2 regions of the Paenibacillus sp. 7541 genome follow, and region 2 is predicted to be linked to the other one. Evidence: riboswitches for the same ligand, from Rfam matches in the RefSeq annotation. Region 2 holds a riboswitch; the other holds the start of a gene.
What was found. Region 2 has a riboswitch for thiamine pyrophosphate ahead of CHH75_RS20430 (ABC transporter substrate-binding protein). Riboswitches for the same ligand answer to the same signal wherever they lie in the genome.
Positions count from the first base shown of each region.

Region 1: another riboswitch for thiamine pyrophosphate. It lies ahead of tenA (thiaminase II); the one in region 2 lies ahead of CHH75_RS20430 (ABC transporter substrate-binding protein).

Region 1 covers NZ_NQLZ01000007.1:168,919-176,225, forward strand. The annotation lists gene thiM (hydroxyethylthiazole kinase) at 1-795, opposite strand, end outside; gene tenA (thiaminase II) at 817-1,521, opposite strand; TPP riboswitch at 1,662-1,765, opposite strand; gene CHH75_RS25200 (hypothetical protein) at 1,836-1,961, opposite strand; gene CHH75_RS05665 (cytochrome P450 family protein) at 2,271-3,458, shown strand; gene CHH75_RS05670 (SEC-C metal-binding domain-containing protein) at 4,149-4,715, opposite strand; gene CHH75_RS05675 (FG-GAP-like repeat-containing protein) at 5,222-5,926, shown strand; gene CHH75_RS05680 (VOC family protein) at 6,276-6,647, shown strand; gene CHH75_RS05685 (GH36-type glycosyl hydrolase domain-containing protein) at 6,859-7,307, opposite strand, start outside.
Region 2 covers NZ_NQLZ01000036.1:33,588-40,894, forward strand. The annotation lists gene CHH75_RS20400 (helix-turn-helix domain-containing protein) at 34-1,395, shown strand; gene CHH75_RS25410 (hypothetical protein) at 1,399-1,527, shown strand; gene CHH75_RS20405 (aspartyl-phosphate phosphatase Spo0E family protein) at 1,704-1,880, shown strand; gene CHH75_RS20410 (TatD family hydrolase) at 1,904-2,728, opposite strand; gene CHH75_RS20415 (ABC transporter ATP-binding protein) at 2,768-3,637, opposite strand; gene CHH75_RS20420 (ABC transporter permease) at 3,690-4,445, opposite strand; gene CHH75_RS20425 (MTH1187 family thiamine-binding protein) at 4,442-4,735, opposite strand; gene CHH75_RS20430 (ABC transporter substrate-binding protein) at 4,757-5,800, opposite strand; TPP riboswitch at 5,914-6,025, opposite strand; gene CHH75_RS20435 (VOC family protein) at 6,278-6,664, opposite strand; gene CHH75_RS20440 (EAL domain-containing protein) at 7,034-7,307, shown strand, end outside.

The DNA of each region.
Region 1 (7,307 bases), on a different contig from region 2:
CCCGGTCAGCGAGTCCGGTGCAAGCCGGTCCAGTTCATCCAGGAAGGCTGTCTGGAAGCTGCCCGGCCCCAGATCTGTCGTGCGTGCCCCCGCTCGGAAAGCCGCTGCCCCGTAGAAGGCCAGCCCAGCTGTACCGGCAAGCAGCACGTCCGGCTCCACCGCGGCAAAGGCGCCAAGCACCGAGGTCAATAGACAGCCTGCTCCCGTTATCTTAGTCAGTCTGGCATCTCCGCCACGAACCACCCGTAACGTGTCCCCATCTGTAATGACATCCTCCGCTCCGGTAATGGCCACGACGGTGTCCAGCTTGCGTGAAGCCCGAACTGCAAGCTCGGAATGGCCGCTGCTCGATTCGTCATCCCCTGCATCCACGCCGCGAATGCTCCGGCTCTCTCCGATCAGATGGGCGATTTCAGCCGCATTGCCTCTGACCAGCGCAACGTTGACCTCTTGCATAATTCGAAGCGACGACTCCGTACGGAAAGGGGTTGCCCCGGCGCCAACCGGGTCCAGCAAGACCGGTACGCCGTGAGCATTGGCGGATTGCCCAGCAATAATCATTGCATCGACCTGTTCACGGCTGAGCGTCCCAATGTTCAGCACGAGGGCACCGGCGATCTTGGCCATATCGGCCACTTCCTCCGGAGCATAAGCCATTACAGGCGAAGCGCCCAGCGCATAAAGGCCATTTGCCGTAAAATTCGTAACAACGACGTTGGTCATGTTATGAACGAGCGGCTTCTCATTTCGCACCTTAGTGAGAAGTCCAGAAAGCTTTTGTTCCAACAGACTCATATCATCCTGCCTCCTACATACTCAGATCGGCTGTACAGGCCGGGAGATCGCTTCCGGCATCGGCACCGGCCACGCCTCCAGCTTATAAGCCATATCCCAGAACATATACTCCAGCTGGCAGCTGAGCATAAAATGCTCCTTCATCCGTCTGCGCTCATCCGCCGTTGCCGTTTCCGCCCAGGCATCCACCCTTTGACGAAATTTATCCGTGGCACCTCCCGCCCGGCTGCCGTAGAACTGAATCCATTCCTGGAACGGATGATTCTCATCCGGGTTCACTTGCTCCATCAGCCTGCGGCCGATTTCCAGGTACGTCCATGGGCATGGCAGCAGCACCGCCATAATCTCGCCCAAACTGCCCTCGTGCGCCACCGTCAGCATGTGACGGATATAGTGATGTGCGGAAGGCGCCAGCGGGTAACCCTGCAATTCCTCGTAACTGACGCCAGCGACCGTACAAAAATTATGATGCGGGTGAATCTCACTGTTCAGAATAAACGAGATCTGCTCGTTAAATGCCGCGATGTCCTCCCGGTTCGCACATTTGGAAATCGCGATGCCATAAATCCGCATATAGGCATTTAAATACTCGAAATCCTGCTTGACGTAATGGGTCAGCTGCTCCTTGCCCAGCTGTCCTTCGGCAATACCTCTGACAAAGGGATGTTGAAAAATAGCCTCAAAAATACCGTCCGCCTCGCGGCGAAGCTCCTCTGAAAAACGCATGTATACCCCACCTCCTGAAAAATAAAGAGCAGGGAGTCCCGTGATCACCGATTTTCGTGGACAACCAAAAAAGCCGCCCCGAAAACTGGAGCGGCTTCATCGCATAGGACCGACAACGTCAAGTGACGCTGCCATCCTGTATTATGAAGGCTCCACTTTCCTACGCTAGTACGAACTAGATCAGGTTCAAAGGGTCCAGGATATGCTCCTGTCTCAGCCGCTGACGGCTCCCCTAGTGGACTTCCTATTCTTTTGACTAATACTGTACAATAGGTTTTCTTCTGCTGTCAAACTTTCATTTGATGGCTACTGGTTTACCATTTGCCGACGCGGACTGACCGATTTCTTTTGCGACGACGAAGAATACCGAGCGGGTTCTTCTCCTTCTGTCTTTCTTCATACAGCTGCCGGACCCCGCGCATCAGCAGTTTGTATCTCATATCATCATTGTGGCTGAACTTTCTCATTTCTTCGAAATACTCTTTTGTCATGGACATCACCCTAATTACATAAGTCTATAGACCTAGGTTATAGGATGCTGCTATACAATTTCTTTACATGGGTGCCGATTCGTGTCCAAATGCAGGTCAAAGTGACGTCCGTCACAATTTTGTCATAAAGATACTCTTTACAAATAAAGGTTTTGACAATTAAAAAATGGAATATATATCATGTGCTTTATCCCAGAAGTTCGCATATCACAGCGGCGAATCGTGAGCAAGGTGCCGCACAGAAAGGAGATCGTCATGTTGAATAGCAATGAGGTCCACCCGCCGGAGTTGTTCACCGCAGCCTTTACACACAATCCTTATCCCGATTATAAAAAGCTGCGCCATGCGTTTCCGATCTACAAGGTTGTGTTCCCGAGCGGAGAGCCCGGATGGATCATCAGCAAGTACAACCATGCGGTTGAAGTGCTGAAGGATTCGCGCTTTAGCAAGGATATGGTCAAACGGTACGGGCCCGAGAGCCGCAGCGTGTTCACGAACAACATGCTGTTCTCCGATCCGCCGGACCACCGCCGTCTGCGGGGGCTTGTGCAGAAAGCTTTTACTCCGAAAATGATTGCCGGCATGCGCAGCCACATCGAGGATATTGCCAACGATCTTCTGGACCAGGTGTCCGGACGCGAGCAGATGAACTTGATCGACGACTACGCCTTCCCGCTGCCGATTATTGTGATTAGCGAAATACTCGGGGTGCCGCTCGAGGACCGGGACAAATTCCGTACATGGTCCAACACCATCATCGGCTCCGGCAATGAAGACGCCGCGACTTTTCAGCAGCATGCCAAGGAATTTATCGACTATTTGCGCGATTGGTTCGCCCAGGTGCGGCAAAATCCCGGGAAGGATCTGATCAGCGAACTGCTGATGGCGGAAGAGGCCGGGGATCAGTTAACCGAGGAGGAGCTATATGGCGTGGTCACCCTGCTGATCATTGCGGGGCATGAAACGACCGTCAACCTGATCGGCAACGGCATGCTTGCTCTCATGGAGCATCCGGAGCAGAAGGAACTGCTTCTTCAACATCCGGAATACATTCATAACGCGATTGAGGAAATGCTCAGATACAATGGTCCTGTGGAATTCAGCACCTCCCGCTGGGCCAGCGAGGATATCGACTTTCATGGCCATTCGATAGCCAAAGGCGATCTCGTTATCGTCGCCCTCGACTCAGCCAATCGGGATGAGGAGCAGTTCGGCGATGCGGATGTGTTTGATATCACCAAGGAGAAGAGCCCGCATCTTGCCTTTGGCACCGGCATCCATCTGTGCTTGGGGGCGCCGCTGGCCCGCCTGGAAGGAGAGATTGCGATCCAGACTCTGCTCAGGCGGTACCCGCATATCGCGCTCGCCGCAAAGCCGGAAGAACTGGAATGGAGGCCTGGCATGATCGTGCGTGGCGTCAAGGAAATTCCGGTCACGCTCCGCTGACCGCTCGTCGCGGCGGCAATGCGGCGGCTCCAGGGCGTGGTGACGCAAAGCGGTCGCTGATCCGCACTTATGGCACAGCGCAAGGGCCCGACCGCCAATGAGGCAGTCTGACGCGCCCCGAGTCGAACCATATAGCCATCCGCCCACTCTTCCACCTGTGAAGGGATGGGCGGATTTTTTTGCATGCAACGACAAAAAAGCACACCCGCCCCGCCTGCTCCGGCAGAAAGGATGGGACGTGCTTCCATGCTTCGCCACATGAAGATTTGTACGATTGATCGTACAAATCCTATGCTAAATCCAGGGATGACAAGCCATTTGTACGATTGATCGTACAAATCACCTTAGCATCCCTATCCAACCTCCGATTTTGTGTGAGAAATCGTACAAAACGGTCCATTTTATCGCATAAATGCATCCCTTTGTATGACAAATGATACAAAAAACGCGAGGTTGTATGAGCAACCTCGAGACGAATACGAACTCCCACAAAATTTAATTCCTATACTGCCCTGCGACATTGTGAAATTGAATGCGAGAGCGTGAAAAAGCCGCCCCTGTCGGAGCGGCCGCCAGAATAACAGGACCCCCAAAATTACAACATCATATGTACGGATAACCGCTTTCGTTCGCGGGACATCTTGTCCATCATATTCAGAAAGTAAGCTCTTATGAAAGTCCCTGTCTATTCTAGTTGCCGGAGCCTTCGTTTCCCTGGCCAGCCGGCGCACCATCCGATGCCGCTACACCGTCCATGAATTCGGAAATCTGGCTGCTGTAGCGATTCAATGTTGCCGGAGATACTTCATGCTTCTTCGCCAGCTCGGATTTCGTTACCGGCAGCTCAAGCAGCGAGGTTGCCAAATGCTCGAGTGCAGCCGCGTATCCCCCTGGCTTGCGATAGCTTGGATTCACTTCCTTCGAGAAGTTGTTCCAGATCAGAAGCAGGCTGAACACCTTGAACAGCGTGTCCTCATCCTTGAGCTTGTAATCGCGGCAGATCTGCGGGAATACGCTTTCCGCAAGCTCGCGATGCTCATCAGCTTTCCAATCCAGCCATACCAGCTTATCATTCAGCATTTGCCATAGACGCTCAGCCTCTGGCTTCATGGCACTAGCCGGTTTCGAACCCGGGAACTGGATCACTTTACCGCGAACGGTATGGCGTTCCCTATGCTGATCCTTCTCCAGACAACATTTCTTGTACTTCTTCCCGCTTCCGCAGTGACATAAATCGTTTCTTCCTAGCTTTTTCATTTCCAGGCTCCTAATTAAAAGATGCTTTCCCTATTATAATAGAATTAATATGAAAATTGCACCACTCCGGGATATTGTTAAAATGTAATTTCCATCCAATTTAATGCTAGAATCTCGTTTTCGGCGGCGCAGACACCCAAAATAGTAACACAAAAACCCCATCCCCACAAACTGTAAAAGTTTCCCCCTTGTACCGCCACCCTCCCGTTAGCGGCAGTTCCGCTGTCTGTACCTGGAACCGAACGGGTACTTAAGTCCTTGAAAACGCGGCAGCTTTCTGGATTCTAGGCCTTTCGGGATACCGCCCCCCAACCCTCACGTCCTGTCCTCTTCCTGGACTTCTGTCCCTTCTTAGGCCTTAATGAATTCTACGCCTTTCTGGATTCCAGGCCTTTCTGGATACTGCGCCCCCCCTCACGTCCTGTATCTTCCTGGGCTTCTGTCACCTTCGCTGCAGTCGAGAATACACTGGCCATATACCTACAGCCCGAGGAGGGATCGTGAGCATGCCTGTGTTAGACCAGAAGCTTGGCGATGTGAATGGAGACCGGATTCTCGATCTTGTCTATCTGACCGGGGACTCTCAAGCAGACAGCCCTTTTTATGAAAATATTACGTTACACATCCGCGACGGACGGACTGGCCGGATTAGCACCATCCCGCTAAAACAAAATTCAGGATACAATCCGACGATCCAGTTGGCCGATTATACCGGAGATGGTGCCAGCGACATCCTTATCGTTATCGATTCCGGCGGCTCAGGCGGCTTCATCTATGCTTACGTCTTCTCGTATCTTAACAACCAGCCCCGCTTGCTGTTCGACTATGAATTATACAATCAAGCCCATGCTTACAGCATCAACTACGAGGACGGCTACAAGGTCAGAGCCACCAGCGCTACCCCCGCTTCCACGTACATCATCGACTTAACTTATAAAGGCGAGGCTTATTTATCTGAAATCTACACCCCGGACGGAAAGCTCAAGGAGCCGATTCAGGGCGATGTGAATCCGCTTGGCGGCCTGTACCCCGTTGATTTTGACCGGGACGGACGCTATGAGCTGATGGCGCTGCAGCGAATAACGGGGCGGTATAACGCCGACGGACTCGGCTATTTCATGAACGAGCTCAACTGGAATGGTTCTCACTTCTATCCCAGCCAGCAATGGGTATGGATTACTGGCTCAGACACAGGCACAAGCAACGCCTAACATGCCGATGCGCTCCCGGGAACGCGCACGTGATGAACGGACGGCAGTACGCTGATCTGGCGACGCCCATTCCGTGCCCCGGGAGCTTCGGCTGAGTGACCCCCTATAGACATCCCCCGGTGACATCACCCGGTCCGCCGCTCGAAAGCGCCTGACAGGCGCAGAACAAGCCTAATCGCTTCGACCCGACCTACGGCCGCTACGCTATCACCAGACGCACATAGGCGAACACGGGCGAGCATAAACCTACAGGAATGTCCGCCGGTCTTTTCCTAGAAAGGAATCTAATATTTAACTGAGGCCTCAAATCCGGTATACTATCAAAAAATGCCAGGAAAGGGGACAAGTTATGCTGGAACAAATTCTATACAATGAAATTCCGGTTCGCCATATCGAAAAGTCGGCGGCCTGGTTTCAAGAGGTGCTCGGCCTCAAGCTTGCGTGGCACATGCCGGAGGAAGCATTGGCCCAGCTTAATCTACCATCCGGACAGATGCTGTTTTTGGTAGAGACCGCTGACGACACTCAGGCCAACTTCACCAAGAACGGCGAGACACATAATGTGATCGGCTTTCAGACGCGGGATATCGAGAAGCTGTATGCTCATCTGAAGGAACACAACGTTACGGTGGAGAGCATCGTTGACGACGGCGTAGGCAACAAGTTCTTGAACTTCTTCGACCCGGACGGCAACAAATTCAACGTGCAGTGTGATGCCTGATAGGTTCCTTCTCCCTGCTAGCGATCCGTACTTATCCACATGAAAATTCACACCACCTTCAACATCTCGGTCCATACATAACAAGCCCGCTCCCGCTTGAAGTGCTCAAGCAGGAGCGGGCTCTTGTCTTATCTTGCATGGGGTCGACCGACCCCAACCATGCGGCGAAACAGCGTGCGCTGGAGAGCTGCCGCACGGGGCGAATATGTGTCTAAGGAAGCTTCACCAGCACTTCGTACTGCTGACCAGCCTCTACACCGGTGATGACGTTGCCCTCGATCAGGCTTCCGTTCACATAAACCTCCACATCGCTTACGCCAGCCTCACGCTTGAAATTCACCTTCAGCTCCGCACCGCGGAACAGGCGCGTGACGCTTGCCTCATGCCACGCCTCTGGAAGCTGCGGACGAACGCGCAATCCTTCCGGAGTGCCCTGCAGCCCGAACAGGCCGTCGATCAGGCAGCGGTACACCCATGGCACGGTTCCGGTGTTGAACAGATGGCTCGACCGTCCGGCTGTGCGCGGAAACTGTCTGTACGCACCGCGATAATAGTTCGGGATAAACACCGGCATCTGGCCGCGCTGCATAATATCATCCAGGTCCGGACCCGGAATCATTTTGCGCAGCAGACGATACGCATTCTCACGCTCGCCGACCA
Region 2 (7,307 bases):
TATTTATTGGTATATGGAAGAGGGTGTGGAAATATGGCGCAAAAAACGACGATTCGAGATCACATAGAAGATTACATTGAGCAGAACGGGATGAACATCAACCGATTTGCGAATATATCCGGTGTGAACTCCGGAACACTCAGCAGAATTCTTAGTCAGAAGCAGCCGATCTCTATGGGGCAGCTTGAGCGAATTACATCCGGTCTGAACCTTCCTACGGATCATTTCTATGAGATGTACATCGAGGAATGTTTCTTTAACGGGACACCAACCTGGAGAAGATTAAGACCGTTTCTGTTTCGCTGTGCCGACACGGATCGCCTGGATTGTATTGAACGTGTGGTTACTACGTTGCTTGACAATCTTGCCTACACACCGATGCTGTTTGAGACAGCAGAAGAACTGTTCCACCAAGGAAAAAAGGCGGCCGCTGCCATATTGTACAAGCATGTGAGCACAAGCGAGAAATATCAGCATTCCGAACGGCTGGCCATATGCCAGTACAGACTGTTCTTGATTTCGATTGGGAACGATCAGGATGCGAATCTGAGAGCGGCAACGCTGTTTGAAGGTTATGTAGACCGCTTGGATCAGGAGTATCAGCTAGATGCTTACAAGCATTTGGCGCATGTATACGGTTCTCTTCATCGCTGGGATAAGGTTGATATGATGGCGAAGGAGATGCACAGAATTGCAACAATTTTGTATAATCAGAACCAACTTCGTCGTCAGAAGCCTCAAGAAGGGAGCCGATCACCGGAGAAGCCTGTATATTATTATATCTTATATTCTTATTTAATCCGCTCTACCGTATGTGAGCATAACGGGGATTATGAGGGAATGAAACACTATATACAGATGTATTCAGATGGAGATTGGATACAGGAGAAGTCCTCCGAAGTGCAGGCAATCATAGAGCAATTTCAAGAATGGGCAAAGGCTGACTTATATATATGTCGGTTAATGACGGGGCACTATGACGTGCTGCCGGAGTATGTAAAGTATATTGTTGCTCAAGGTGTCGATAGCTATAAGCTCAAAGCTTTTTTATATATAATCGAAGCTGCGAATCGGCATAATTGGAATGTAGATCCATATATCAACCAGTTTTCTGTCTATCTCTCTTATGAGAAATTTAAAGAGCTGTTTGGGGAGTACAATCAACAGGTTTACGCAGATGAATATGCTCGCCTATTAGTTGAAGTAGCTATGTACCACTTAAGAAATGGAAAAAGAGAAGGAATTGAAATTCTTTTACAAAGTTTGGATTTTTCTATTGCGATTAATAATAAAAGCAATATAATTAAAAGTGTAGCATTATTCGAGCAATATCGTGTAAAAGCTGACAAAAACGACATAAATCAATACCAGAAACTAATAAGGGAGGTTCAGTAAAACATGAAAAAGAAACTGTCTTTATTACTCTTTTCTGTGTTGATCGTGTTCTCTGTTCAACTGCCAGTCACTTCAGTGGATGCCGATCCTGGTCAAATTAAGCCATTGAGTCATGGTTTTGGTTTTGGTTGATACTTAATCGATACTCAAATAGATACATAGATAGCTAGCTTCAGATTAAACCACTTCAGGCGTCTCCGTTATTCGGAGACGCCCCTTTTTTTGTCTTAGTTCCTGATGCCATAACTCTATTATTCTATAATTTTACATTAAAGTATAAAATCCCTTGTATAAGGAGGCTATTCATAATGAACACGGCGAGGATTCAATATACCATTGAGCAAGAAAGAAGCAAACTGCATCAGATGAAACGACATTACCGGGACTTCAACCATCCGGTCGTGCTGCGGCAGTCCGTGCTGCTTGATGAACTGATCAATCAATATTTCATAAGCTTGAAGAGCACAAGCTCTGCTGCCAAGTAAGCCCTAAACTGCTCTGAACATGCTTATATGCCGTATAGCCTGGCGGCATTGTCATACAGCTGCTTGCGGGCCTGTAGAAGCGGTATCCCGCGCAGCTCGGCCCAGGCGCTGGCCACGCTCGACGTCATGCGCGGATGGGTCGTTTGCCCGGTGAAGGGGCCTTCGAACGGCCAGGGGCCGTCTGTTTCCGACATGACCAGATGCTCCGGATACCCAAGCGCAATGCGGCGGATCTCCTCCTCATATACAATGTCGGGGGTGAAGGAGATATAGTAGCCTTGTTCGGCCATACGCTGCAGCGTCTTCTCCGCTCCCTTGAACCAGTGGAAATGGGCAAGCGGGTGGCTGTATCGCTCAAGCAGATCGCAGGCCATCTCCGCATCCTCGTAGACCGCATGGAGGATGACGGGCTTTTTGTGCTTTGCGGCAAACGCAATGAACGTCTCCAGCAACTCCACATAGGGCTGATCATCCCATGCTTCGCCTCGGGTAGCTGCTTCAAGCCTGGTGTAGTAGGGAAGCCCGACCTCTCCTACGGCGACCATCTCCTCGCTATGGACCTCCATCCATTGCAGCAGTTCCTGAATCTCTGTCGCAGACGGGAGCGGCTGCTCAGGGTGATAGCCGAATGCCGGTCTGATCCCGCCGTTATACAGGCGAGCCAGCTCCAGATTCCGCTTGCAGGAAGGCAGGTTCATCGACACGCTGATAACGGACTGCACCTCGCTGTTCGCCAGGTCGGCCGCAATGGCAAGGCCGATATCTTCCGGGTAGCTGTCCAGATGTATATGCGTGTCGATCAATGGAGCGAGGGGGCCGCCACCCTTGTGGTTCACGATTGAACTCATATTCTCATTCCCTTCGGCTTCTATTTCTGAAGAGACCCGTCACGTCGAGACCTGCTGCCTCTTCTGCTGTTCCTGTCGCATGATGGACGAGATGTCTGACTTAAGTGCCAGGAACGCAGGATCGGTTAAGATATCCTCCCGCCTTGGGCGGGGGAACGGCACCTCGATCTTCTGGAGCACGGTGCCCGGCCGGGCTGACAATATATAAATGCTGTCGGAGAGCAGCAGCGCTTCCTCGATATGGTGCGTGATCATCAGCACAGAGCGTCTCGTATCCTCCCAGATGTCCAGCAGCCAGTGCTGCATCTCGCTCCGGGTCAGCGCATCCAGGGCGCTGAACGGCTCGTCAAGGCACATGACCTCCTGCGGGCTCATCAGGGCGCGCAGGAAGGAGGCCCGCTGCTGCATGCCGCCGGAGAGCGTATGCGGGTAGGCCTTCTCGAAGCCGCCGAGCCCGGCCCGCTCGATCCATTGGCGCGCATTCGCCCGCGCCTGCGTTTTGGATACGCCGCGAAGCTCCTCGGGCAGCATGACGTTGTCTTCGACCGTACGCCACGGAAACAGTGCGGGCTGCTGGGGCATGTAGGCGATGAGGCCCTTCTGGCCCGTTACGTCCCGGCCGTCCATATGAACAGAACCGGCACCCGGAGGCATCAGCCCGCCGATGATGTGGAACAACGTGCTTTTTCCGCTGCCGGAGGGACCGATAATGGAGACGAATTCTCCTGGCTGTACAGCGAGCGACAGATCGTCCAGCACCTGCATCTCCCCGCGCCGCTGACGAAACGCCTTGCGAATATGACGGACCTCAAGTGCGGGATTATCCGTAGAGTCAGACCGTGCCGGGGTGGATGTCCCGGATAACTCCGGGGAGCTAGAAGGGGTGTCGTTCATGTTGTTCACACGCATGCGGTGGATCTCCTTTCTATAGACATGTAAGTGACTGGGCTTCCCGCCGGCTTCATGACTTGCGGCTCCAGCGAATGAGCCGTTTTTCCAACAGGGCGATCAGCGCCACCATCAGCAGGCTGAGCAGCACGATGATCAGAATGGCAACGAAGACCCGGTCGGTGCGGTAGCCGGCTCTCTGCAGCATCATATAGTAGCCGATGCCCCGGTCAGCTCCGATCCACTCGCCAATGACCGCGCCCATGACCGAATAGGTGGCGGCGATCCGTAGCCCCGAGAAGATCGAAGGGAGGGCGTGAGGCAGCTCCAGCTTGGTGAAGATTTGCCAGGTGCCCGCCCCGGTCATCTTCATATAATTCAACATCGTCCGGTCTGTCCGGGCCAGCCCGTCCAGGGCAGCCACCGCTACGGGGAAGAAGCAGACGAGGGTGATGACAATGATTTTGGGCAGCATCCCGAACCCGAACCAGATCATGAGCAGCGGGGCCAGCGCGATGGTAGGCACATTCTGACTGAGAATAAGCAGCGGATACAGTGCCTTTCGAAGCATTGGAATAAGATGCAGCGCCAGGGAAATGACAATGCCGGTGCCTGTTCCGATCAGGAAGCCGATCAGGGTCAGCCGCAGGGTGGCCAGCGTATGATTCAGCAGCACTGGTGAGCCGGATACCATCTCAAGCCCGATGGATGAAGGGGCAGGTAGAATATACGGTTCAATATCCCACAGCCACACGGCGCCCTGCCACAGCACCAAAAAGAATAGGACCGCCCCCACGGGCGGCCATATCAAGCTCCACCAGCTTCTCATGGACGGTATTTCTCCGTTAGCTTGTCCATACTGATGCCGTCTGGATAGTGTGCGATTTTGACTTGAGATATAATGCCTGGGCTGCCTGCCTTGACGAGCGCTTCATGCATCCGTTCGACAATTTGCAGCAGTTCGGACAGCTCGCCCTCCATCGTCGTCTCCAGCGGGTGCACCTCATATTTGACGCCCGATTCCTGGATGACCTTGATCGCCTCGTCGACATAGGGGATGCTGTCCCCGCCGTCCGGTGTCTTCGGGATGACTTGAATGCTTAACAGTGTGTTGGCCATGAGCAATCTTCCTTTCGTTAATTAAGGGGTATCCGGCAAAAATTCATTCGTAAACGCGCTGTCCGCATCCAGCTCCTGGTCCAGCAGGCCGCGTTCAAACATCCATTCGGCATAGCCGGACCATACCTCGGCCTTCTGCTCTCCCCAGCGAGGGGCATCGTCCTGATAGCGCGGACTCAGCCATTTCTGACTGGCGAGCACCAGCTCTGCATCCAGCTCCGGAACGGCCTTGATCAGCAGATCGGCAGCCTCCTCCGGGTGGTTGATCGCATATTCATATCCTTTTGCCGTGGCGCGCATGAACGCTTTAACCAGCTCCGGATCTTCCTGAATCAGCGTTTCGTTGGTTACAATCACTGGGGTGTAGTAGTCCAGCTTGTCCGAGTAGTCTTTCACATAGATCATGTCCAGCGGCTCTCCCCGAAGCTCTGCCTCGATCCCGGTCCAGGCATAGAAGATCCAGGCGAAATCGATGTCGCGTTTAACCGCCGTAAAATAATCGGCATCCCCGATATTGACGATGTTCACCTTGCTGACGTCAGCGCCGTCGATATCCATTATGGATTTCATGACGGCTTCTTCCACCGGCGAGCCCCAGCCGCCGTAGGCCTTGCCTTCAAAGTCAGCTGCGGTCTTGATATTCCGGTCGACCGGAGCGGCAAATCCGGAGGTGTTATGCTGAATGACTGCCGCAATCGACACGAGCGGAAGTCCTTGCGTCCGTGCAAGTGTCACGCCCTCCTGATAGCTGATGCCAAATGGCACGTTCCCCGAGGCGACCAGCGTATCCGTGCCGCCGGCGCCCGGCTGCACAATGCTTACGTTGAGTCCTTCTTCTTCGTAATAGCCGAGCTCCTTGGCGACGTACAGTCCCGTATGATTGGTATTGGCTGACCAATCCAGCATCAGCTGGATATCGCGCGGCGCCTCCGCGGTCTCCCCGCTGTTGCCAGCATCATTCGGATTCGGCGTACTGCCGCTCTTCTGATTGTCTGTGCCGCAGCCGGCCGCGACAAGAAGCAGCATGCATGCGAGCAATAACGCGGTCCATTTCGGTTTAATCATGTTCTTCTCTCTCCCTCATCTTCATTCTAGCTGCCTGTGACTTCACAATAATAAGAAACGCCCCGAGGATCTCGGGGCGCATGACGGCGTAAGTATTCCACGGCATCCATATCGAGCCGCAGTGTCAGGATTCCTACGCTGGCATTACCCAGATCAGGTGTAAGGGTCAGTATCTTGATGGGATACACTCTCAGCCGGCCGATTCCAGCTCCCCTGTAAGTATGATGAAGTTATAGGCTTAACTAACCGTTATTATAGACCTAATGGCTGGAGCTGTCCAGCCTGTGCGGGCTGAGAGAGAGCCGGACTATTTCCAGGCGGGATGCTCGTCTTTGATCACATCCAGCCCCCAAACAGCTGCATTCGCCAGACTCGATGGGCATGGGCGCTGAATATCGCATCGATGAAGCAATACGAAAAAGACGAGACTCGTATACTAAAGCCTCGTCTCGTCGTGATCGCGCGGGGGAATCATTTTTAGCGCTGGAAAAATTCAATCCATTCTCCGTTTGGCCCATGAAGGAAGAAATAACGGTAGCCGTTTGGCAGCGTCACAATTTCCTCATCAAGATGCGGCACGCCGAGCTTCTGAACCCGGGCGTACTCCGCCTCGATCTGGTCTGTGCTCACTGCAAAGTGATGTACCGCTCCTTCAGCCGGAAGGCTGTCGCTGTATCCTTGTATAAGCTCCACTTCGGTCTCATCGCTGCCGTTAAAGCCGAGGAAGGCAAGTTCGATCACCCCGTTCGTATGCTTGACACGATCCTTCAATTCAAGACCGACAACCTTCGTGTAGAAGTCGATGGTCGCCTCAAGATCCCGCACCATAACTCCGACATGATCGAGCCGTTTATGAGATGGCATACTGGCCACATCCTTTCCTGTTCGTCCAATTTGAATCACATCTTAACATATAATTCCTACCTGTCAAGTGGGTATATATGTTCTCGCTTAACTTTTCTTTACATTTTAATGGGTGAAAAGTATCATGATTTATAGATCGATTTTTAATCCTTTTGCACCAGCAAGGTTTACATAAATCATGGGATCACGAAAGTGGCCGGGCCGCGTTCCCCTTCTTCTTTATTGCTTCAACGCTTGTCAGACATAATGCAAATGATTAACTTTGATTGTTTTGTTTTACATATTCATTACAAAAAAGCATATTATACAAAGAATTCATATCCAAATGCCGATAAGAAGCTTAGTGAAAGCTTGCCGAGGGGGATGAACATGTTGTGCGACAACCGCAGCACCTTTGAACCGTTTGAGGACCAGGGAATTGTTCAGATCAGACCAGCTTACGCAGAGCTTCTTCATCTGCTTGACGGGTGGGGCGGCACCGTGCGCAATACCCGCGAAGGGTGTGCTGTCAGCTATCAGGGGCGGGATGAGCTGGTGTCGCTAATCCGGCTGCTTCGGGGACTTCCGAATGGATCAAGGGAAGAGATCAGCTTCCGCATCATGGACGGAGCGACTCCACAGCAGCACCATCCGTGGACGATGG